Regions from separate parts of the Pseudoclavibacter chungangensis genome, predicted to be linked through region 2. Evidence: predicted binding sites of a transcription regulator. Region 2 holds the regulator's gene; the other holds the start of a gene.
What was found. The regulator HspR, encoded in region 2, represses chaperone genes until heat shock. The targets are predictions, from matches to a motif close to AAGTTGAGTCNNNNNGACTCAACTT.

Region 1: the regulator HspR is predicted to act here: its motif matches at 3,361-3,385, upstream of HNR16_RS05935 (ATP-dependent Clp protease ATP-binding subunit).

The regions. Positions count from the first base shown of each region.
Region 1 is NZ_JACCFV010000001.1:1,314,434-1,326,500, reverse strand. Features, by position in the region: gene HNR16_RS05940 (ion transporter) at 1-661, shown strand, start outside; gene HNR16_RS05935 (ATP-dependent Clp protease ATP-binding subunit) at 799-3,345, opposite strand; gene HNR16_RS05930 (hypothetical protein) at 3,529-3,996, shown strand; gene HNR16_RS05925 (ABC transporter ATP-binding protein) at 3,999-5,198, opposite strand; gene HNR16_RS05920 (ABC transporter permease) at 5,195-6,031, opposite strand; gene modA (molybdate ABC transporter substrate-binding protein) at 6,028-6,876, opposite strand; gene HNR16_RS05910 (TOBE domain-containing protein) at 6,873-7,277, opposite strand; gene HNR16_RS05905 (response regulator) at 7,343-8,017, opposite strand; gene HNR16_RS18765 (sensor histidine kinase) at 8,014-9,219, opposite strand; gene HNR16_RS05895 (hypothetical protein) at 9,374-9,805, shown strand; gene HNR16_RS05890 (hypothetical protein) at 9,810-10,625, opposite strand; gene HNR16_RS05885 (diflavin oxidoreductase) at 10,721-12,067, opposite strand, start outside.
Region 2 is NZ_JACCFV010000001.1:3,640,545-3,652,611, forward strand. Features, by position in the region: gene HNR16_RS16175 (Mur ligase family protein) at 1-100, shown strand, start outside; gene HNR16_RS16180 (hypothetical protein) at 79-351, opposite strand; gene HNR16_RS16185 (VWA domain-containing protein) at 576-2,258, opposite strand; gene HNR16_RS16190 (hypothetical protein) at 2,285-3,046, opposite strand; gene dnaK (molecular chaperone DnaK) at 3,346-5,217, shown strand; gene HNR16_RS16200 (nucleotide exchange factor GrpE) at 5,220-5,870, shown strand; gene HNR16_RS16205 (DnaJ C-terminal domain-containing protein) at 5,955-6,956, shown strand; gene HNR16_RS16210 (heat shock protein transcriptional repressor HspR) at 7,037-7,567, shown strand; gene HNR16_RS16215 (DUF2207 domain-containing protein) at 7,604-8,650, opposite strand; gene HNR16_RS18915 (HNH endonuclease family protein) at 8,700-9,458, opposite strand; gene HNR16_RS16225 (SDR family oxidoreductase) at 9,579-10,325, shown strand; gene HNR16_RS16230 (S8 family peptidase) at 10,435-12,067, shown strand, end outside.

The DNA of each region.
Region 1 (12,067 bases), 2.3 Mb from region 2:
GTCGTTCTTCCGGGACGGCTGGTCGGTGTTCGATTTCATCATCGTCGCGGTCTCGTACGTCCCGGCACTGCCCGGCATGCAGGTCGTCCGTGTGCTGCGCGTGCTGCGGGTGCTGCGGCTCCTGTCGCAGGTCCACTCCATGCGCCGTGTCGTCGGTGCGCTGCTGAGCGCGATCCCGGGCATCGCGTCGATCGCCGGTCTGCTCGTGATCATCGGCTACGTGTTCGTGATCGTCTCGACGACGCTGTTCGGGTCGATCCGGCCCGATCACTTCGGTGACCTCGCACGCTCGGGCATCTCGCTGTTCCGGCTGCTCATCGGCGACGGCTGGTTCGACATCGTCATGCCGCTCGCGGAGCAGGAGCCGGTGGCCTGGCCGTTCTTCATCCTCTACACGATCGTGTCGACGTTCGTCGTGCTGAACCTCTTCATCGCGGTCACGACGGAGGCACTCAGCACACAGCGAGACGAGGAACAGGCCGCCGCCGCGACCGACGTCGCGGGAGCGGACGCGAACACCTCCGCTCGGGATGCCGCCGCCGAACGCGACGACCTCCTCCTCACGGAGATCCGGGCCCTGCGCGACGAGGTGACGCGGCTCCGCGAGGCGCAGGAGCTCGCGCGGACCCGTGCCGCAGGCACCGACGACGCGGGACACTGAATCGTCCGACGGGCCGGTGCGCTCGAGGCGTGAACCGTCCGACGAGCCGAGCCGTCCGGGGTGCCGAGCCGCCCGACGCGTCCGAACGCGAACGACCCCGCCGTGTGCGCGCACGGCGGGGTCGTTCCGTCCTCGGGTCAGGCCGCGAGTCGCAGACGCGATGCGACGACACGGAGCGTGTCGCCGTCCACGTCGACAATCGCCGTGTCCCCGTCACCGAGTTCGGAGGCCACGATGAGCCCCGCGAGGCGGTCGTCGAGCTCGCGCTGGATGACCCGGCGGAGCGGACGCGCCCCGAACTCCGGCTCGTGGCCGTGGTCGACGATGAGGTCGACCGCGGCGTCGTCGATCTCGAAGCCGATGCCCTGCTCGGCGAGCCGCGCGCTCGTGGCCCGCAGCAACAGGCGGACGATGTCGCGCAGCTGCTCTCGCTCGAGCTTCCGGAACAGCACGATCTCGTCGATGCGGTTGAGGAACTCCGGCCGCATGGCCTCGCGGAGCTTGCCCATCACCCGGTCGCGCAGCGCCTTGTCCGAACCGAATCCGGTGGCGTCGTTCGCGACGAACCCGAGCGCTCCCCCGCGGCTCGCGAGGAACTCGCTGCCGAGGTTGGAGGTCATGATGACGATCGTGTTGCGGAAGTCGACCGTGCGTCCCTGACCATCGGTCAGTCGACCGTCGTCGAGCACCTGCAGGAGCAGGTTGAACACGTCCGGGTGGGCCTTCTCGATCTCGTCGAGCAGGATCACCGAGTACGGGTTGCGGCGGACGCGCTCGGTGAGCTGCCCCGCCTCGTCGTAGCCGACGTATCCGGGAGGGGCACCGACGAGCCGACTGACGGTGTGCCGCTCGCCGAACTCGCTCATGTCGAAGCGGATCAAGGCGCGCTCGTCACCGAACACCGACTCGGCGAGCGCCTTCGCGAGTTCCGTCTTCCCGACGCCGGTCGGTCCGAGGAACAGGAAGGAGCCGACGGGGCGGTTCGCGTCGCCCATGCCCGCGCGACTGCGCCGGACGGCCGTCGCGATCGTGCGCACCGCCTCGTCCTGTCCGACCACGCGCTCGTGCAGCTCGGACTCGAGCGCGGCCAGCCGGCGGCGGTCGTCGCCGCCGATGCGACCGGCGGGGATGCCGGTGGCACGCGCGATGATCGCCTCGATCTCGGCGACGTCGATGACCGCGTCACCGTCGTCGCTCACGACCGCGATCGCCTCGTCGAGGGCTCGTTGGGCGTTCGCGACGCGGTCCCGCAGCTCGGACGCCGCCTCGTAGTCCTCGGCCTCGACCGCGGCGCGCTTCTCCGACTCGAGGTGTTCGAGCTCGGCACGGAGCTTCGCGGTGTCGGTGCCCGGGCCGCGCCGGAGGCGAAGCCGGGCTCCGGCCTGGTCGATCAGGTCGATCGCCTTGTCGGGCAGGAACCGGTCGGTGACGTAGCGATCGGACAGTTCGACCGCGGCACGCAGGGCCTCGTCGGTGTACCGGACGCCGTGGTGCGACTCGTAGGCATCACGCATGCCGTGCAGGATGCGCACGGCGTCCTCGAGTCCCGGCTCCCCGACGCGGACGGGCTGGAAGCGCCGCTCGAGCGCCTTGTCCTTCTCGATGCGGCGGTACTCGTCGAGGGTCGTCGCGCCGATGAGGCGCAGCTCCCCGCGCGCGAGACGCGGCTTCAGGATGTTGCCCGCGTCCACGCCGCCGCCCTCGCCGGACCCACCGGCGCCGACGACCGTGTGGAGCTCGTCGACGAAGAGGATGATCTCGTCGGCGTGCGCGGTCGCCTCGTCGACGACCTTCGTGAGCCGTTCCTCGAAATCACCGCGGTAGCGGGTGCCCGCGAGCATGGACCCGAGTTCGAGCGACACGATGCGCGCGCCGCGCAGCTGCTCGGGCACCTCGTCCGCGGCGATCGCACGGGCGATCCCCTCGACGATCGCGGTCTTGCCCACGCCGGCCTCGCCGACGAGGACGGGGTTGTTCTTCCGTCGCCGAGCGAGGATCTCGAGGGTCTGCGCGATCTCGTCGGCACGCCCAATGACCGGATCGAGCTCACCGGCCTCGGCGAGGGCGGTGAGGTCGGTGCCGAACTCATCGAGCGTCGGGGTCTCCGAGTCGCTCGCCTCGGGACGCTCCGCCTCGGGGTCCTGCGCGGCGCGCGCGGCCTCCTCCGCGCTCCGCTGCAGGGAGCGCGGCGTGATGCCGACGCCCGCGAGCAGGCGCGAGGGCAGGGTGTCCTCGGCGAGCACGAGCGCGCCGAAGAGGTGCTCCGGGTTGATGTAGGTCGACCCGAACGCACGCGAGAGCTGGTAGGCGTCGACGAGCGCGCGCTGTGCGGAGGTCGTCAGGATCGACTCCTCCGGTGCGGTGCCCGGGACGGAGGCGGGCAGCGCGAGCTCGACCGACTGGACGAGCGACTCGGGGTCGCCGCCCTCACGCTCGACGGCCTCGCGGATGAGGGGGTGGTCGATCATCACGCGCAGCAGGTGCAACGCGTCGACCTCGGTGTGCCCGTGTTCGCGGGCGTAGTTCGCAGCCGATTCGACGACCTGGTGGGTGCGGCGGCTGAGCAGGCGGGAGACGTCGACGGGACGCCCCGCACGGGATTGGCGCTGGCCCTGCAGATAGCGGGCCATGAACTCGTCGAACGATCCGTTGCCGGAGCCCGACGGGCCGAAGGAAATGGGCACGGTGGTCCTCCCTGGAACTTGAGTGTGCGTTACTCAACTCAACGATGGGGAGCACAGCGTATTCCGCACGGACTGGCTTGTTGAGTCGATTCCGCTCAAGTTCACGGACGGCGAACGGCTGCGGTCCTCACGCGCTCCCCGGGCGCATCCACTACGGTGCTGTCACCCACCGAGGAGGTCGCCATGAGCCTGTCCATCCCCTTCGCGCTCGAATCCGCGGTCGAGACGGCACCCGATGCGACCGTCGACGTGGCGGGCACGAGCATGACGATCGCCCAGCTCGCACGTCGGGTCGACACGCTCGTCCGCCACCTCGCCGACACCGACGACGCGAAGTCGGGCACGCTCAGGCTGCCGCCGATCGACGAGACGGAGGGCCTGTGCCGTGCGCTCGCCGCCGCGAGCCTCGGTCTCGTCCTCACGGACACCGATACCGACACGGGGACGCCGGCTAGCGCGGGGACGTCCCGCGACGCCGTCTGGTCGGGTTCGCCACTCGCCCGGATCGGCGACCGCACGGTCACGCACGGTGAGGTCGTCGAGCGAAGTGGACGACCCGCCTCCGGCGTGCCCGCGCCCCTCGCACCGCTCGCGGCGCTCGTCGCGGCCCTCACGGGTGCCGGGATCCGCACGAGCCACGACGCGATCTGAACTCAGCGGCGCGAGCCGTCCCTCGAGTGGTTCGTGGTCGCGAGCGGCTCGTCCGGCTGTTCCGCACCGTCCCCGTGGCGCTCCGCCCGAACCGTGATGTCACGCACCTCGATCGCGAAGTGCACGACGACGCCCGGCTCGACACCCTGCGCGAGCGCCGACGCCGTCGGCAGATCGGCGGACACCCCGGGGTGCTCGTCGCACACGACACGCACGCCTCCCCGCACGGGCTCGAGCGACGACACGACGCCTCGCCAGTGGTCGTGCCGTTCCCGGTCCGCGTCGTTCGCACCCGCGTCGTTCGCGTCCCCGCCGCCCGCCGCGATGCCGCGTACGCGCACGGCGCTCGGTGCGAAGGAGACCGAGACCTCGTCACCGGCACCGACCCCGGCACCGTCGAGTGACGGATGCAGGACGAGGCCGTCGCGGAGCCGGACCGACCCGTCGTCGGCGACGCGACCCGCGAGCAGATTCACTCCGGCGAGCGCAGCCGCGAACGGGGTCCGCGGCGCCCCGAGCACGTCCGTCACGCTGCCCTCGTCGACGACACGACCGGCATCGAGCACGATCGCCCGATCGGCGAGGACGACGACGTCGACGGGATCGTGGGTCACGAGGAGCATCGGGACGCCGAGCGCGGCGCGCTGTTCGCGGACGAGGCGCCGCATCTGCACGGCCGCCTCGACGTCGAGCGCAGCGAAAGGCTCGTCGAGCAGCAGCACACGCGGTCGGGCGGCGAGCACGCGGGCGAGCGCGGCGCGCTGTTGCTGGCCGCCCGAGAGTTCCGAGGGCCTGCGTGCAGCGAAGTCCGCGAGGCCGACGCGCTCGAGCCACTCCGCCGCGGCGGCCCGGGCGTCGGCCGCGCGCCGGCCCTGCGCGCGAGGGCCGAACGCGACGTTCTCGAGCACGCTGAGATGCGGGAAGAGCAGGGCGCGCTGTCCGAGCAGTCCCACGCCGCGCGCGGCGGGTGGAACGCCGCGCTCCCCCGCCCGGCTCAGTTCGTGCGCGCCGATCCGCACGACCCCGTCCGTCGGGTCGATGTCGCCAGAGACGAGGCCGAGTAGGGTCGACTTCCCGGACCCGTTGGGACCGAGCACGGCGACGACCTCGTCCGGCTCCGCGGTCACGGCGACCTCGAGCCGGAACCCCGGGCGGTCGAGCGCGGCGTCGATGCGGAGCGTGTCCCCGACCGGCGCGGTCACCGTGCCGCGTCCGCTCGCCAGCCCCGCATGAGCACGAGAACACCGACCGCGACGACGATCAGCATGAGCGAGAGCGCGATCGCCGTGTCCTCGCTCACGCCCGCACCGTTGAAGGCCGTGTAGATCGCGAGCGGCATGGTCCTGGTCGTCCCCGCGGCGTTCCCCGCGAACAGCGCCGTCGCACCGAACTCGCCGAGCGCCCGCGCGAAGCACAGGACGGCACCCGAGACGAGTCCGGGGGCGACGAGCGGCAGCGTGATGCGGCGGAACACGGTGAACCGGCCCGCACCGAGCCCCGCGGCGACGCCCTCGTAGGACGTTCCCGCCGTGCGGAGCGCGCCCTCGACGGACACGACGAGGAAGGGCATGGCGACGAACACCTGCGCGATCACGACCGCGGCGGTCGTGAACGGGATCCGGATGCCGACGAGGCCGAGCGCCTCGCCGAACAGCCCCGTGCGTCCGAGCAGCGAGAGGAGTGCGATACCACCGACGAGGGGCGGCAGGACGAGTGGCAGGGTCGTGAGCGTCCGCAGGACCGCGGCAAGGCGCGGATCGCTGCGCGCGATGACGAACGCGAGCGGCACACCGAGCACGAGACACACGACCGTCGCGACCGACGCGGTCGAGATCGACAGGCCGAGGGCCTGCAGCGCGGCGGGCGAGGTGACGGACGCGATGACGCCGGGCCCGTCGAGCCGGAGGAGCAGGGCCGCGAGCGGGAGCAGGAGCGTGAGCGCACCGATCGCGGCGGGGACGTAGAGCCAGACGGGGAAGCGCCCCGCGGCACGCGTGTGCTCGCGGAGCGCCTCCGTCGTCCGCCCACTCGTCACGGTGCGCCGAAGCCGTAGGAGTCGAGGAGCTGCTGCCCCTCGGCCGACGTCACGAACGCGACGAACGCCGCCGCCGCCTCCGGGTTGGCCGCGGCCTTGAGCGATGTCACCGGGTAGACGTTCGTGGCGGCGTCCGCCCCCTCGATGGCAACGCCCTCGACGGCGTCGCCCGCCGCGGTCACGTCGGTGACGTACACGAGACCGGCATCGGCCTCGCCGGACTTCACCTTCGTGAGCACGGAGGTCACGTTCTGCTCCTCGCTCACGGGCGTGACCGTGATCCCGGCAGCGTCGATGAGCGTCTTCGAGGCGGCACCGCAGGGCACGTCCGGGGCACAGAGCACGACCGACGCGGGACTCCCGTCGGCCCGCGTCTTCACGCCGTCCGCGAGATCGGCGAGCCCCGTGATGCCGAGCGGGTTCCCCGGCGCCACGGCGATCTGGAGGACGTTCGTCGCGAAATCGACGGGCTCGTCCGCGAGACCCGCGTCGACGACCTTCTGCATGTTCTTCTGGTCGGCGGACGCGAAGACGTCGGCGGGCGCCCCCCCGATGAGCTGCGTCGCGAGGACGGACGATCCGTCGTAGGTGATCGGGACGACCTCGACTCCCGGGTTCGCCGCCTCGAACTGCGTCGCGAGCTCGTCGAACGCCTCGGTGAGCGACGCGGCGGCGTAGATCGTCAACTGTCCCGTGAGCGCCGAGTCGTCCGTCGACTCGGTCGCCGCGGGCGGGCTCTGCGTGCTCGAGCAGCCCGCGAGGAGCAGGGCGCCGAGCAGGGCGGTCGCGGTGGCGAGGCGGCGTCGCGCCCCCGTTCCGATGCGGGTGTCCGTTCGCGTGTTCACGAGGCTTCCTCTTCCGTTTCGATGATGACCGTGGTCGCTTTCACCACGGCGATACCCGTCGACCCGACCTCGAGCTGCAGCTCGCGGGCGGCCTCGGCGGACATGAGCGACACCACTCGGTGCGGGCCGCACTGCAGCTCGATCTGGGCCATGAGGCCCTCGATCCGGACCTCGGTCACGAGGCCGACGAAGCGGTTGCGCGCACTGCGGCGCACCCGCGACCGGTCGACGACCTCCGGGGCGATCGCCTTGGCGCGCTCGGCGAGCTCCGCCCCTGGCACGACCTGTCGCCCGGACTCGTCCTTGGTGGCGGTGAGATGGCCGTCGGCGACCCAGCGCCGCACGGTGTCGTCGCTGACCCCGAGCAGTGCAGCCGCATCACTGATCCGATACTGCGTCATGAACGAGACCATACGGCCGCATGTGCGGCAGGATCAAGTCGGACGAGTGGCGGCTGCGGTTCGGCTCAGGTCCCGTCGCGTCGGTCGCCCGGCACCACGAGCCCGGATTCGTAGCCGAGCACGACGAGCTGGGCGCGGTCGCGCACCCCGAGTTTCGTGAGCAGACGCCCCACGTAGGTCCGTGCCGTGGCGGGGCTGAGGTGCAGCTCGCGTCCGATCTCGTCGTTCGACCGTCCGCGGGCGATCGCTGCGAGCACCTCTCGCTCGCGCTCCGTGAGCGGTTCGAGCAGTTCGGGCCGCACCGAGGCGCCGAGGCGGTCGCCGAGCTGGCGCATGACCGTGGCCGCGATCGCGGGCGAGAGCAGCGAGCCTCCCTCCGCGACCGTCCGCACCGCGTCCCGCAGTGCGTCGGGTGCGACGTCCTTCAACAGGTAACCGACGGCGCCCGCGCGGACCGCCGCGAGCACGTCCTCGTCGTCGTCGAAGGTCGTGAGCACGACGACGCGCACGTCGTCCAGGGCCTCCTCCGCGACGATGGCCGACGTGGCGGCGATACCGTCGAGGTGCGGCATCCGGATGTCCATGAGCACGATGTCGGGGTGCGACGAGCGCACGAGGTCGACGCCGCGTCCGCCGTCCGCGGCCTCGCCGACCACCTCGATGTCGGAATCGTGCTCCAGCAGCATGCGCAGCCCCGTCCGGACGAGCGCCTGGTCGTCGACGATCACGACGCGGATCATGCGTCGTCCCCGTGCGGAGCGCTCGGCAGTCGTGCCTCGACGACCGTTCCGCCGTCCGTTCCGCGGCGCGTCGTGAGAGAGCCGCCGAGCAGCCGCACCCGCTCGGTCATGCCGACGACGCCGAACCCGTCGTCGCCCTCGTCGGTGGGGCCTCGGCCGTCGTCGGCGACCAGGACGACGAGCCCGCGGTCCTCGACCCGCACACGGACCTCGACCCGCGAGGCGCACGCATGACGCAGGACGTTCGTGAGCGACTCCTGGAGCACGCGGTAGGCGGCCGCCTCGACACCCGACGTGAGCACCGCACCGTCGAGGTCGATCGATGCCTCCACGGCCAGACCGGTGGCCCTCGCCCGCTCGACGAGCAGCGGGGCGTCCGCGAGCGAGGCGATGCGTCGCTCCGGTGACGGCCCGCCGCCGGAGCGGAGGACGCGAACCATCGTCCGCAGTTCGTCGAGCGAGGCGGTGCTCTGCGTTCTGATCCGATCGAACGCCGCCTCGGCGGCGCTCCCGTCCCGACCGAGCGACTCCGCGCCGACGCCCGCGTGCAGGGCGATGACCGAGAGCGCGTGTCCGATCGTGTCGTGCAGCTCTCGCGAGAGCTCTTCGCGTTCGAGTTGCACCCGGGCCGCGCTCTCCCGCTCGGCCTGCTCCTGCCGGAGCAGGGCGATGCGCCGCTGTTGCGCACGACCCGTCCGTCGTTCACGCACGAGGGCCCCGATCGCGATCCCCGCCGCGAGCAGCGCGATGTTCGACATCGCGTCCGGTCCGAGCAGGGCGCCGAGTGGAAGCGGGTCGTCGCGCAGGCGGAACGCGAGCGCGACGAGGAACACGAGGACGCCGGCCCCGATGGCCCACGCGGTCCGGCCACGCTCGGCCGCCGAACCGAGCGCGGCGACGACGGGCAGTGCGACGCCGATCGTCGGCAGACCGAGGGTGTAGTACCCGAAGGTCGCGAGCACGCTCACGGCGAGCACGAGCACCGGGAACCGGCGGCGCGCGAGGAGGACGGCGCCGAACCCGAGCGCGAACACGAACGCGAGCGGAGGCGGGGCGGTGCGGGAACCCGCGGCCGAGAGCGCGATGACGGCGGCGAGCACGAGCGTCACGAGCACGGCGAGGGCGACATCGCGCCGCGTCGTCCCGTGGCGACGGGCCTCGACCGCGCCGTCGCGTCCGTCGCGATCGAACCACTGCTTCACACCTCCAGCGTACGAGGCACGACCGTGGCCGCCGTCGGCCTCCCGGCGGTCGAACCGGTCGCCTCCCGACGACACCGCGCGTCGTCGAGACGCGACCGGGATCGGGTCGCACGACGGATCCGCTCGGCCCGGGGCCCCGCATAGCGTCTCGAGCATGAATCGCCTGCGCTCCGTCAGTCCGCTCCTCGTCGTCCTCCTCGCACTCATCGGCCTCGTGCGCCCGGCTGTTCGAATCGTCCTGACCGTGCTCGGGGTCGAGACGGGCCCCGCGCTGCCGATCGGGCTGACCGTCGTCATCACACTCGTGTGGGCGATCGTCGTCGGGCGCGGTCGCGCACCGCAGCCCCTGCTGACCCTCGTGCTCGCCGGGCTCGCCTACGGCGTCCTCGCCATCCTGCTGAGCGGTGTCCTCTCGCCGATCATCGACGGCGAACTCGCGGGCCCGCTCGCGAATCCGATCGCGATAGGGCCCGTGCTCCTGACGGGGGCGGTGTGGGGGCTCGTCGCGGGCGGCCTCGCGCTCCTCGTGCGGCGCTTGTGGCCTGCGCGCGGGGCGACGCGGCCGGCGGATGCCGGACGTCCCTGATCGATCAGCCGCGCTCGGCCGCCGGCAGCGATGCCGTGAGGTGCGCCCACATGCGATGCACCTCGGGATGGACGAGACCGAACTGTCCGAGCATCGCGACGACGTCGCCGTCGTCGTCGTGCAGTTCGAGGGCGCTCGTCGGGCCGTGAGGGCCGTGCGTCGTGACGAGCAGCCCGTCACGCACCGCGGGGAGCGCGACCCGGAGCGTCGCGTCGCCGACCCTGGTCGTGAGCGTGCCCGATTCATCCGCGGACGTCGCGTGCACCACGCCCGTCTCGAGCTGGACGACACCGGGCGCGAACACGGCGACCCCGATCGGGACGCCGGTCGCGCACAGGTGCTCGAGGATCTCGGGCACGAGGCGATCGTCGAATCGGCGTGCGAGCGGCGCGTCGTCGTCCGTGAGCGCGCGTCGCCGCTCACGTCCCTCACCCGCGAGCCCCGCGTCGAGCTGTGCGAGCTGGTCACCCGCACGCCAGTGCGGCGCCGGTGCGGCCGCGGCGCACGCCGGCGAGCCGTCGAACGCATCGGGTCGCGCGAGCCCGTCGAGGACGAGCCGATCGACGGCCGTCCGGGCGAGGACACGGTGCGACGTGTGCGCGGTCGTGGCCTCGAACGAGAGCGTCGATTCGCCGGGACACGACTCGTGGACCACCGTGAGGCGCTCCGGATCGAGGCGGAGCACCGTCCGTCCGGACACCGGCCCGAACGCGTTCCCACGGACGCTCGGCACGGCGTAGCGGCCCGCCGCAGCGAGCATCGCCCAGCGACCGCGCGTGACCGCGAGCACGTGATCGAGCGTCGGCAGCAGGGTCGACACGGCACCCGCGGACGCCCGGACGGCGTGGCGGCAGCCGCACCCGCCCTCGACTCCTGACGGCTGTCCCCTCCCCCGGTGCTCCCGCGGCTCGGCCATCAGTACACGTCCCTCACGTATCGCTTCTCGCGTTTGAGTGCGGCCACGTACTCGGCGGCGTCGTCGTCGCCGAGACCGCGCACCGACTCGACCACGTCGTGGAGCGCTCGATCGACGTCCTTCGCCATGCGCGACGCGTCGCCGCACACGTAGAGGTAGGCGCCCTCGTCCACCCAGCGGTACAGCTCGGTCGCCGCCTCGCGCATGCGCGTCTGGACGTAGATCTTGTCCGTCTGGTCGCGCGAGAACGCGAGGTCGAGTCGCGTCAGCAGCCCGCGTTCGCGGTAGTCCGTGAGCTCGTCCTCGTAGATGAAGTCGCTCGCGCGGTGCTGGTCGCCGAAGAAGAGCCAGTTGCCGCCCGTCGCGCCGGACGCGGCGCGCTCCTGCAGGAAGCCCCTGAACGGCGCGATACCCGTCCCGGGGCCGATCATGATGATCGGGGTCGAGGGGTCCTCCGGCACCGAGAACGCGTGATTCGGCTGGGGGAAGATGCCGACGGCCCCGTCGTCGCCGCACCGGTCGGCGAGGAACGTCGAACACACGCCGCCGCGCACGCGGCTCGATCCCCCGGGGCCGGCGTGCCGCACCGACGCGATCGTGAGGTGGATGCGGTCGGGGCTGTGGAGCGGGCTCGACGAGATCGAGTACTGGCGTGCCTGCAGCGGTCGCAGCAGGCCACCGAGTTCGTCGGCGGTGAGCCGGACACCGGTCTCCTCGAGCAGGTCGAGAACGTCGCGGCCCCAGAGCCACGAGTCGAGTGTCTCGCGGTCGTCGCGGCGGACCATGCTCGCGAGTTCGCTCGCGGGCGCGCGTTCGGCGAGACCCGCCACGAGATCTTTCGAGGGCGTGCGGATCTCCCACTCGGCGTGCAACCGCTGCTCCACGGGGACACCGTCGACGTCGTCCTCGGGGTCGATGCCGAGGCGTTCGAGCAGGGCGCCGACGAGGCCGGGATCGTTGCGCGGCACGACGGCGAGCGCGTCACCGGCCGAGTACCCGATGTCGCTGTCGCCGAGGTCGAACTCGAAGTGGCGGATCTCCTTCGCGCTGCCGGGCCCGGACACGACCCGGTTGACGGCGAGCCGGGACGCGGAGGGCGTGTTGCGATTCCAGCGGGATCGGGGCCGGGCCGGTACCGCGGTGGGTGACGACTGCGGCGCGGCCGCGGTGCCCGCGGGCGCGAGCGCGACGAGGGCGGCCGTGACGCGTTCGGTCCACCCGGCGGCGGGCCCGTCGAAGTCGACGTCGCAGTCCACGCGGGGCTCGATGCGGGTCGCACCGAGCTGTTCGAGGCGCAGGTCGATGAGCTTGCCGGCCTGGCAGAAGTCGTCGTACCCGGAGTCGCC
Region 2 (12,067 bases):
CTCCGCTCGGACACCCGGCGAGGCGGACGGGCGGACGGAGGCGGGAGAGCGCGGATCCGCCTCCGACGCCGAGGAGGATCACCTGGCTCGCGCCTGCTGACCGCACGGCTCGTCTCCACCGTCGCCCTGCTCCGGATCGAGCGGGGCGACGGTGCATTCCTGCACGATGTCGCTCGCGGGTACCGGGGGTGTGAGGGTGAGGAAGTGCCACCCCGTCCCGAGCACTGCGCCCGCGAGGACGCCGCCCGTGAGGGCGAGCACGGCGACGCGTCGGGGGACGCGGCGGGCGCGCAGCGGTCGGGTGCCGACGTCGCCCCGTGCCGTTGGTACCGCCTGCGTTATCGGCGCCACGGCGACGGGCGGTGCGAGCGACGCGTGAGGTCCCACCGGTGCGGGTGGCATCCCCGCGGCGAGAGGTGATCCCCACGCGTGAGGGGCCACCGGTGCGGGAACCGGGAGGCGCGCGTCGCCCGTTCCACCCGGTGACTCAGGGGGAGGAACCAGCTCGGTGTCGGTGTCGGCTGCGCTTTCGTGCGATCCGTCGTTCCTCCGGTCGTTCATGTCGTTCGTCCCGTTCATCGGTAATCGTTCTGGACACAGGGTTCGCCCGCGGGAACACCGCGTCCCGTGATCCCCTCGCCGTAGACGCCGACGAAGATGACGCTGCGTCCGTCGTAGCGGTGGCCGGGCCCGGCGGCGTCGAAGAACTGCAGCTGCGTGCCGTTCTCGCCCTCGACGACCCAGCGCTCGTAGGCGACCCCCTGTTCCAGGCGCACCGCGCCGAAGGCCGCGCCGATCTCGGCGCGCGTGGGTTGCTCGGACATGCGATCGAGCGAGACGGCCTTCGTCGCGACGGCGGCAACGCGACCGTCGAGGATCGTGATGTGCGGGCCGCCGTTCACGAGGTCGCCCGCGATGACGCACACGTTCGGCTCGGACGAGCCGACGCGCCACTGATCGAACGGGATGCTGGTCCATGTTCCGGCGTCCTCTTCGGACCAGATGCCGAGGTCGGGCACGGCCGCCACGAGCTCGGCCTCGGTCATGCCGATCAGGATGGGGCCGATCCCGCGCGTGGTGGGCGTCACGTCGAGCCCGTCGAGGGTCGTCGGTGCCCCGATCGCGGGGAGCGCCGCCGCATCGGCCACGCCTTCGGCCCGTGCCCGGTCGGGCTCGCCCGCGATCGCGAGCGTGATGCGCGTGATCCGCACCCCGTCGACGGTCACCCGATAGGCGGCACCGCTGCGAGGGCCCGTCTCGAAGTACTCGTACCTGCCGTGTGCGCCCGTACCGGAACCGATCGGCTCGCCGTACAGCGCGAGCGCCCGCTCGCGTGGGTCGCCGACCGCGAGGCCGGCGGTGGTCGGAATCGGGTCGCGCGGGACGAACTCGGTCGCGACGCCGGCGTCGAATCGGATCCACCCCGAGGGCGTCTCGGCGACGACGGGCTCGACGTCGGTGGGCGACGCGACGAGCTCCGGCGCGACGCTCGCCGCGCGGCCGAGCGTGTCACCGAGAGCGATGCCGTCGAAACCGGTCGCCCCGAGGGCGTTCCCCGTCGAGGCCCCCAGTACCTCGCCGAGGGCGGCCGTGAGCTGTGCGGTCGAGCCCGCGGTCGTGGAGCGTCCGCCACCTGCCGTGGCGATGCACGCGTGTTCGCGGCGCGTCGGGTCGACTGCCGCCGTGCCGATCGCGACGACGTCGATGCGGGCCTCGGGAAGATCGGCACGGATCTGCCCGACCCGTTCGCAGACCGGGACGTCCGCGCAGTCGTCGGTGCCGTCGGTCACGAGCACGATGTGGGCGGGTGTACCGGGAACGACGAGGTTCGCGGCCGTCCGGAGCGCCGCCGCGACGGGCGAGCGACCCGTCCCGGTACGCCCCTCGAGGAGAGAGCTCGGGCTCGCGGCGGCATCGACGACCGACACCGACGGGTCGATCGGGCGGGCGTCCACCTGGACGTCGTTGCACGAGTCGCCCCACGAGGAGGTGGAGCGCGGCAGGGTCGACCCGAAGGTCAGGACGCCCGCCCGCTGGAGGTCGACGTGCTGCTCGACGGCCGCGAACGAGGCACGGACCGCGCTCGCCCGTGACTCGCCGTCGGGGAGCGTGTGCGCCATCGACGCGGAGTCGTCGACGACGAGCAGCGTCGTCGCGCCGAGCGGGACGGGTGGTGCCGCGAGCCCGGGCCCGGCGGCGACGAGCGGCGCGAGCAGGGCGGCGCCGGTGAGCGCGACGAGCGTGACGGTGCGGCGCATCCGCGGCCGAGGCGTCGCCGTGCGGCTCACGAGATCGGCCGCTCGGTGAGGGCGGTCAGGTCGAGTCCGTCGTCCGTGATGCCCACGGCCACCTCGAGCGCCGTGTCGGGCGGTGAGGCGTTCGCGCCGTGCCGGTTCCCGATCCAGCGTGCGGTGAAGCCACCGTCGAGGTACTCGACCTCCTCGAACATCGAACGGTTGGTGTCGCCCACGGTGCCGAGGTTCGCGCTGCCGATGACCTCGAGACCACCGTCCGGCGTCTGCCGGTACAGGAAGAGGTTCGCGGGCCAGACGACCCCACCCAGATCGCACTCGAGGATCACGGCGAGGTCGAGCAGACCGTCCCCCGTCACGTCGCCGAACGCGAGGCGGCCGTCGAGCGCGGACGCGTCGAACGGCTCGTCCCCTCGAACGGCCGAGTCGGTGCCGTCGTCGTGCGCGATCGAGACGCCCGGGATCCACACGGAGCCCGCGTAGCGACCGTCCTCGTACGGGACGGGCAGGACGCCGTCGACGAGTGTGCCACCCTCGTGCCGACACGTCCCGGCGGGGATCCGTGCGCTGAACAGGGCGTCGGTGAGCCGGTCGATCTCGCTCGCGAGCGCGGCGACGCCCGGGTCGTCGACCGCGCCGGGGTCGACGTGGTCGAGGGAGGGCGCGGCGCCGACGCCCGTCGCGGACCAGATGAGTGCGCTCGCGACGGCGGTGACGGCGAGCGCGCCGCCCGCGCTCGCGATGGTGCCGACGAGGCCGAGGCCGGCGCTCGTCGTCGAGATCGGTTCGGACACGAAGGTCATCTCCCCACCGCGCTCACCCCCTGTGAGCGCGTGGTGACAGTCTCTCGACATCCGCGCGACGTGGGGTGCCCCGAGAACTGGGGTGTGGACAACCCGGTCCACAGCTCGCGCGGAGCCTCGCGTGCGACGCTCGTCGCGAAGGTTGAGTGACTCACACTCAACCTTCAGGTTTCCGAACTTGCGTCATCTCGACTCAACTGTAAACTTGAGTCATCAGGGCTCAGGTCCCGGGCGGATGTGTCCGGCGGCCGGTGCCCCTCACAACGACCATCAACCCAAGGAGATCGCACATGTCACGTGCCGTTGGAATCGACCTCGGAACCACCAACTCCGTCGTCTCCGTCCTCGAGGGTGGCGAGCCGAAGGTCATCCCGAACGCCGAGGGCTTCCGGACCACCCCGTCCGTCGTCGCGTTCACGAAGGACGGCGAGGTGCTCGTCGGCGAGACCGCGAAGCGCCAGGCCGTCACGAACGTCGACCGCACCATCTCGTCCGTCAAGCGCCACATGGGCACCGACTGGACCATCGACATCGACGGCAAGAAGTACACGCCGCAGGAGATCTCGGCGCGCATCCTCGGCAAGCTCAAGCGCGACGCCGAGCAGTACCTCGGCGACAAGGTCACCGACGCCGTCATCACCGTCCCCGCCTACTTCAACGACGCCGAGCGTCAGGCGACGAAGGACGCCGGTGAGATCGCGGGCCTCAACGTGCTCCGCATCATCAACGAGCCGACCGCCGCCGCCCTCGCCTACGGCCTCGACAAGGGCAAGGAGGACGAGCTCATCCTCGTCTTCGACCTCGGTGGTGGAACGTTCGACGTCTCGCTCCTCGAGGTGGGCAAGGACGACGACTTCTCGACGATCCAGGTCCGCGCGACGGCCGGTGACAACCGACTCGGTGGTGACGACTGGGACGAGCGCATCGTCAAGTGGCTCATCGAGGAGTTCAAGAAGCAGACCGGCGTCGACGTCTCGAACGAGAAGATCGCGCTGCAGCGCCTCAAGGAGGCCGCCGAGCAGGCGAAGAAGGAGCTCTCCGGCTCGCTCAACGCGACCATCCAGCTCCCCTACCTCTCGATGACCGAGGACGGCCCCGCGAACCTCGACGTCACGCTCTCGCGTGCGAAGTTCGAGGACCTCACGAAGGACCTGCTCGAGCGGCTGCGCAAGCCCTTCGAGGACGTCATCCGCGAGGCAGGCATCAACGTGTCGCAGATCTCGCACGTCGTGCTCGTCGGTGGCTCCACCCGCATGCCCGCCGTCTCGGAGCTCGTCAAGAAGCTCACGGGCGGCCAGGAGCCGAACAAGACGGTGAACCCGGACGAGGTCGTCGCCGTCGGTGCCGCGCTCCAGGCCGGTGTGCTGAAGGGCGAGCGCAAGGACGTCCTCCTCATCGACGTCACGCCCCTGAGCCTCGGTATCGAGACCAAGGGCGGCATCATGACGAAGCTCATCGAGCGCAACACCGCCATCCCGACGAAGCGCTCGGAGACCTTCACGACGGCCGACGACAACCAGCCGTCCGTGCAGATCCAGGTGTTCCAGGGCGAGCGCGAGTTCACCCGCGACAACAAGAACCTCGGCACCTTCGAGCTCACGGGCATCGCTCCCGCGCCGCGCGGCGTGCCGCAGATCGAGGTCACCTTCGACATCGACGCGAACGGCATCGTCCACGTGTCCGCGAAGGACAAGGGCACGGGCGCCGAGCAGTCGATGACCATCACGGGCGGCTCGAGCCTCCCGAAGGACGACATCGACCGCATGGTGCGCGAGGCCGAGGAACACGCGGCCGAGGACAAGAAGCGTCGCGAGGCCGCCGAGGCACGCAACGTCGCCGAGAACACGGCCTACCAGGTCGAGAAGCTCCTCACGGACAACGACGAGAAGCTCCCCGCGGACGTCAAGTCCGAGGTGCAGGCCGACGTGGACGCGCTCAAGACCGCGCTCGCCGGTGACGACGACGAGGCCGTGAAGTCGGCACTCGACAAGCTCAACGTGAGCCAGTCGAAGCTCGGCCAGGCGCTCTACGCCCAGGAGCAGGAGGCCGCCGCGCCGAGCGGTGCACCCGCGGGTGACCAGGGCACGACCGGAACGAGCCCGAACGACGACGACGACATCGTCGACGCCGAGATCGTGGACGACGAGGAAGACAAGAAGTAACGATGACGACCGAGAACCCGAACGACCACGAGGAGCCGATCTTCCGCGACAAGCGGCGCATCGACCCCGTCACCGGGAAGGTTCGGAGCGAGGCCGGGGCGGACGGATCCGCCCCGGCCGCGCCGGGTGCCGGTGACTCCGGCCAGTCGCTGAGCGACGAGGACCTCTCGAAGCTGCTCTCGGGTGAGGGCGCCGACGAGGCGCCCGCCGAGCAGGAGGCGCAGGCGGCCGATCGCCTCGCCGCCGAACGGCTCGCCGACCTGCAGCGCGTGACCGCCGAGTACGCGAACTACCGGCGGCGCACCGAGCAGGAGCGACTCGAGGCGAAGGACCGTACGACGGCCGACGTGCTCCGTGCGATCCTGCCCGTCCTCGACGACCTCGACCGCGCCGAGAAGCACGGTGACCTCCCGACCGAGGGCCCGATCGCGGTCATCGCCGCGAAACTCCGTGGCGTCCTCGACAAGCAGGGCCTCGAAGCCTACGGCGAGAAGGGTGACACGTTCGACCCGAAGATCCACGAGGCGATCGCGCAACTGCCGAGCCCCGACGCCGACGGCGAGACCGTCGCCGACGTCGTCGAACGTGGCTACCGCGTGGGTGACCGCATCGTGCGCGTCGCCAAGGTCGCCGTCACCGTCCCCGCCTCGTAGCGGACCGGCCGACGTCGGCCGCAGGGGCCCGGGGAATCGTCTCGAACGGCCCCCGGGCCCCCGCTGTCTCAGAAAGGATCATCGATGGCCAGTCAGGACTGGTTCGACAAGGACTTCTACGCGGTCCTCGACGTGCCGAAGGACGTCTCCGAACAGGACCTCAAGAAGCGTTACCGGAAGCTCGCGCGCGAGTTCCACCCCGACTCCCACCCCGGCGACCCCGCCGCGGAGGAGCGGTTCAAGGAGATCTCCGAGGCCTACTCGGTGCTCTCCGACCCCGCCGAGCGGGCCGAGTACGACCAGTTGCGGGCCATGGGCTCCGGCGCCCGGTTCACCCCGGGCGGTCAGGGCGGCGGGGGCGGCTTCGAGGACGTCTTCGGCGGCATGTTCAACCAGGGCGGCGGCCGCCAGCAGCAGCAGTACTCGAACGCCGATTTCGAGGATCTTCTCGGGTCGATGTTCGGCGGCGGTGGCGGGGGCGGCTTCGGAGCGGGCTCGTTCCGGCAGCCGCAGCAGCCGCGTGGCCCGCAGAAGGGACGCGATCAGACGGCGTCGACGACGCTGGGCTTCGGCACGGCGTTCCGCGGCGACACCGTGACCCTGCAGACGGGCGAGGGCAAGACCATCACCGTGCGGATCCCCGCCGGTGTCGAGGACGGCCAGAAGATCCGCCTCAAGGGCAAGGGCGCACCGAGCACGTCGGGCGGCCCGAACGGTGACCTCATCCTGCAGGTCGCGGTGCGACCAGACCCCGTGTTCGGGCGGCAGGGGCGCAACGTGACGGTCGACGTACCGATCACGTTCCCCGAGGCCGCGCTCGGCGCCACGATCGAGGTGCCCACCGTCGACGGCGACCCAATCCGCGTCAAGGTGCCCAAGGGCACCTCGAGCGGCAAGACGCTGCGCGTCAAGGGGCGCGGCTTCTCCGGGAAGTCGGGCACGGGCGATCTGCTCGTGAAGCTCCAGGTCGCCGTCCCGTCACATCTCAACGACGAGCAGGAGAAGGCGCTCGACGCCTTCGTCGCCGCGAGCGGCCACGAGTCGCCTCGCGAGGACCTGCTGCGGCGCGCGCGTCAGACCGCGTGACCGCGTGGGGGCGGTGTCCGGACGACGTCCGGGCGCGGCCCCCGTTCCCCCTGTCCACTCACGAAGGAGGGTGAGACACCATGGACGGACCCGTTCGACCGAGCGAGGACGACCCGATCTTCGCGATCGCCGTGGCGGCGCAACTGGCGGGCATGCACCCGCAGACCCTGCGGCAGTACGACCGCATGGGGCTCGTGTCCCCACAGCGGACGGCGGGCAGGGTGCGGCGCTACTCGCTCACCGACGTGCAGGCACTCCGCGAGATCGCGGAGCTCTCCGGCGACGGCGTGAGCCTCGAGGGCATCGCCCGCATCATGCTCCTGCGCGAGGAGAATCGCGAACTGCGCCACCGGGTGCGTGCGCTTGAATCGGAGCTCGCCGACGAACGACTCCGGCGTCAGGGACGACGCGTGTTCGCCGCGGGACAGGCCGGCGAGGTCGTCACGATCATGGCCGGCCGCCGCAGCGGCCGCAGGACGGGCGTCGTCGTCTGGCGACCGCAGCGACGCGGTGACCGCGGCGAGGAACGCACGGCCGCGACGCCCGCCGACGGATCGCAGGCACCGGAACCGAGCGCCGTGGTGGCGTTCGAGGCCGTCGACGAGCACTGAGCGGCACCGCGCCGCGCGCGGTGCCGCTCGTCGCGATCAGCCGCGTGCCCCGAACTCGCGGAGCGTCGTCGCGACGGATCCGCCGTCGGCCTCGACGACACGGGCGAACTGCGCGACGTCGGCGCCGAACGCCGCGGGCGTCGCCCAGGCGTTGCCGTCGGGACCAGCCGGCCACCGCAGGACGGTGTCCGCGCCGTGGGCGAGCGAGGCGAGCCGTGTGGCCGCCTCGAGCTCGCCACCCAGGACGACCGCGAGAGGCAGCGCCGCCCACGCCGCCGCGACGGCCCTGGGACCGTCGGCGGTGGGCTCCGCGCGTGCCACGTCGGCCGCCCGTCGCTCGTCGATCGCGGCGGCGACCGCCGCCCCACGAGCCGTGAGCCGGACGGGCGGGACGCGCACGAGCGGGAGCAGGGCACCGGCCGCCGTCGCGAGCGCGATGAGCAGCCACGGCAGCAGGAACATCCACGGCGCCGCCGTGCTCCCGAGCGAGAGGGACGCGGCGAACGCCGCGAGCGCGCTCACGACGGCGACGAGTGCGCTCGCGGTCACGACGCCCGCGATCACGGTCCGCCGCCAGCGGGCGCGAGGTGCCGCGAGGCCACGCACGAGCAGACTGCTGCGAACACTCGCGTCGACCGCCGTCCGCAGACGGCGGTGGAAGCTCGAACGACGCGGGAGCAGCACACGCTCACCCGTCCGCGCGGCGGGCAGCGCGAGCGATTCGATCACCTCGAGCGTCGTCGGTGCGGTGACGAGCTCGGGATCCGTGAGCTCGAGGGTCCACGAGCGCCGCATGCCCGCGTCCGCGTTGCCGCTCTCAGCCGCCTCGGCGGGACGGATACGTGCCGCACCGCTCGCGACGAGCCCCACGAGCTCGGCTGCGAAGCCGCGGCGCCCCCGCGGATGTAGCGTCGCCGCCTCGGCCGGCGTGAGCGCGTCGACGAGCGCACGCTCGTCATCGCTCGGCTCCGCCTCCGTGACCGCCCGCCGCCGTCGCGCGAGGTCGACCGCGGCGACACCGAGCGCGCCGAGTGCGATCACGGTCGCGAGTACGGCGATCGACAGCAGCGTGAGGACGAGCATGTTGGCACGCTACCGTCGACTCGCGTCCCTGCGGCGTGTGGGAATCGGATCAGCCGCCGCAGTCGTGCAGGACGCGCGTCATCGCGTCGCGTTCGGCCGCGGTGACCCACAGCTCGTAGCTCGCCTTGACCGCGATCTGCCGCGCGACGTAGACGCAGTGGTACGACTCGCTCGGCGGGAGCCACTGCGAGGCGTCCTGCGACATCTTCTCGTCGTTGACCCAGTCGAGCGTGGGCTGGAGGTTCAGGGGATCGTTCGCGAGCGCCACGCGCTCGTCGAACGACAGATCCTGCGCTCCCGTGCGCCACGAGTTGTAGAGCGCGACGACGTGGTCGATCTGGACGTCGTCGCTCGTCCCGGGGCCGCGCACGAACTCGACGGTCTCGCCGGAGTACGGGTCGTGGAACGAGCCGCGCTCGACCCGGCACCCGTCGCCGAGCAGGGCGACATCCGTCAGTTCGCGCGCGAGTGCGTCGTTCCGCGCATCGCAGCCGTTCCCGTCGGGATCCCCCCACCCGTCACCGAACGAGCGGGCCCGATCGAAGGGCCCGTCCCACTCCGTCCGCGGTGCGACCTCGATCGATTCGAGCACCGCGAGCGCGTTCGCCGCGATCTCGGCGTTCGCCGCCGCGGTCGGCGCGGGAGCGTCCCCCTGCTCGGTCAGCTGCTGGGCGAGGGAGGTGCGTTCCGCGTCCCCGCCCGATGCCACCGTGCCGCAGGCCACGAGAGCGAACGGCGCCGTCACGGCGACGCCCGCGGCCACGGCGACGGTGACGAGGCGCCGGACGGCTCGGGTGGGGACACGCACGGTCGGCTCCTCGGGCTGTGGGCTGGACTGCGAGACTCGGACGGCGACCAGGTTGCCACACGGCCGGGTCGTCGGCACGACGACACGTTGCCGAACGGAGCGAGGAACGTCGGAGGAGACATGGGCCAGGACACGACGAACGCCGGAGACGGGGACGCCCGCGCGCACGAGCGCGGCACGCGGCCGATCGCGCTCGTCACGGGGGCGACGCGGGGAATCGGTCTCGCGGTCGCTCGCGAACTCGGACGGACCCACCGCGTGCTCGTGGGCGGCCGCGACGCGTCCGCGACCGCGGCGCTCGCGGCGGAACTCGGCGATGCCGAGCCGTTCACCGCCGATCTGGCCGACGAGGTCGAGCTCGAGCGGGCGGTGCACGAGGCGGGGCTCGACCGGCTCGACGTGCTCGTGCACTCGGCGGGACTCCTCGGGCCGAGGCGTCCCGTCGCCGAGCTCACGCGATCCGAGTTCCGCGAGGTGTTCGAACTCAACGTGGTCGCGGTCGCCGACCTCACCGCCCGGCTGATCGTGCCGCTGCGTGCGGCGCGGGGCCTCGTGGTCGTCGTGAACAGCGGGTCGGGCCTCACGTCCGGTGCGGGGCAGGGCGTGTACGCCCCGTCGAAGTTCGCGGCGCGCGCCCTCGCCGACGCCCTGCGCGAGGAGGAACGTCCGAACGGGGTCCGGGTCACGTCGGTGCACCCCGGGCGCGTCGACACCGACATGCAGCACGAACTGCGCGCCGCGGAGGGCGGCGCCTACGAACCGTGGCGGTACCTCGATCCCGTCGCGGTCGCGGACACGGTACGTCTCGCCGTCTCGCTGCCGGCGGGCGCGGTCGTCGAGTCGCTCTCGGTGCGTCCGCTCGAATGAGGGCGTGCCGTTCCACGGGACGACGTGCGCGCCGCCGGCTCGTGAGAGTCTTGCCTGGTGCCACGCCGTCCCGCGGCCGTGCACGCGGGAGAGGAAGAGGAAGCGGTCGATGAGCTGGAACAGTCGGACCGGCGCGGGGACGCGCCCCCGTGGGTACGCGGTCGCCGCGACCCTCGCCACCGTGATCGCGCTGCCGCTGGGAGCGGGCGTCGCCACGGGCGCGACACCCGAGCCCGACCCCTACGCGTCCGTGCAGGACGGCACCTGGTACTTCGACAAGTTCGGCATCGGGTCGATCCATGCGGAGGGCATCACGGGCGCCGGCATCACCGTCGCCGTGCTCGACACGCCGATCAATCCCGATGTCCCCGATCTTCGGGGCACCGACCTCGAACCCCGCACCGAACACGTGTGCCCCAACGGGTACGACGGCATCTCCGACGAGGAGGAGGCCGGGCACGGGACGAGCATGACGTCCGTCATCATCGGCAACGACGCCGGGGTCGGCGATCTCCGTGGGATCCCCGGCGTCGCACCAGACGCGAAGGTGCTGCACTACGCCGTCCTGTCCGACCCGAACCTCACGGGGTGCGACATCACGCTCGCGGACTCCGTGCAGGACGCCGTGGACAACGGCGCCCGCATCATCTCGATGTCGCTCGGATGGGGCGACACGGACGACGTCGAGGAGGCGGTTCTCATCGCCCACCGGGCGGGAGCGATCGTCGACATCGCGGTGCAGAACGAGGACGGCGACGATCTCGACGACACGTCCGGCGCGAACGGCGTCGTCGCGATCGAGAACATGACGGCCTCGGGCGGATCCGACGGCCGGGAGGTGCACTCGGACCGTCTCACGGGTGTCGCACCCGGCGTCAACATCCGCGGGCCGGCCTACGGCGACGGCTCGTGGGACGCGTATCACCTCGGGGTGGGGTCCTCGCCCGCGACCGCGTGGGTGAGCGGCGTGCTCGCGCTCACGATGCAGCGGTGGCCCGAGGCGACGAGCAACCAGATCATCCAGTCGCTCATCCGCAACACGACGAACGACTGGCCCGAGCTCTCGCGCACCGACCTCGAGGGGTTCGGTCTGTTCTCGCCGCAGAATCTGATGCTCTGGGACCCGACCCGGTACCCCGACGTGAACCCGCTGCTGACGGACCGCAACGACGCCTTCCCGTCGTGGCAGGACGTCATGGGGAGCACGCCCTTCGTCGATCCCGGGTTCACCGAGGCGGGGGTCGGGTTCGGAACCTCCATCCCGTCCGCCGTGCCCACCAAGGTGCCGCCGTCGTTCTGGGTGACGGCACCGGGGATCCGGACCATCATCGGCATCGTCCTGCTCGTGCTCCTCGCTGTCGCCGTCGTGTTGTTCGTCGTGCGCGTGCGCTCCGGGCGACCGGTGCCGCTGCTCGAACGGCGAGGCGGCAGCCAGGGCGCGGTCGCCGGCGCTCCGGTGGGCGCGACGCCGTTCCCGGCGCCGCAGTTCGCGGGCACCGGGCCGCCGCAGAGCGGCGCGGCGGGGCCGTTCGGGGCCCCGGTGCCGTTCGGTGCGCCCACGGCGGCGCCGAGTGGCACGGCGTTCGCGGATGCGGCGCCCGTCGGGAGCGCGTTCGGACAGGGCGACGCCGGGCGATCCGACATCCCGCAGATGCCGTTCGCGTCGCCCGGCGGATCGGCGCCCGCAGGGGCATCGGACGCGTTCGTCGCCGGGACCCCGGCGACCGGCGGCGTCGTCCCGG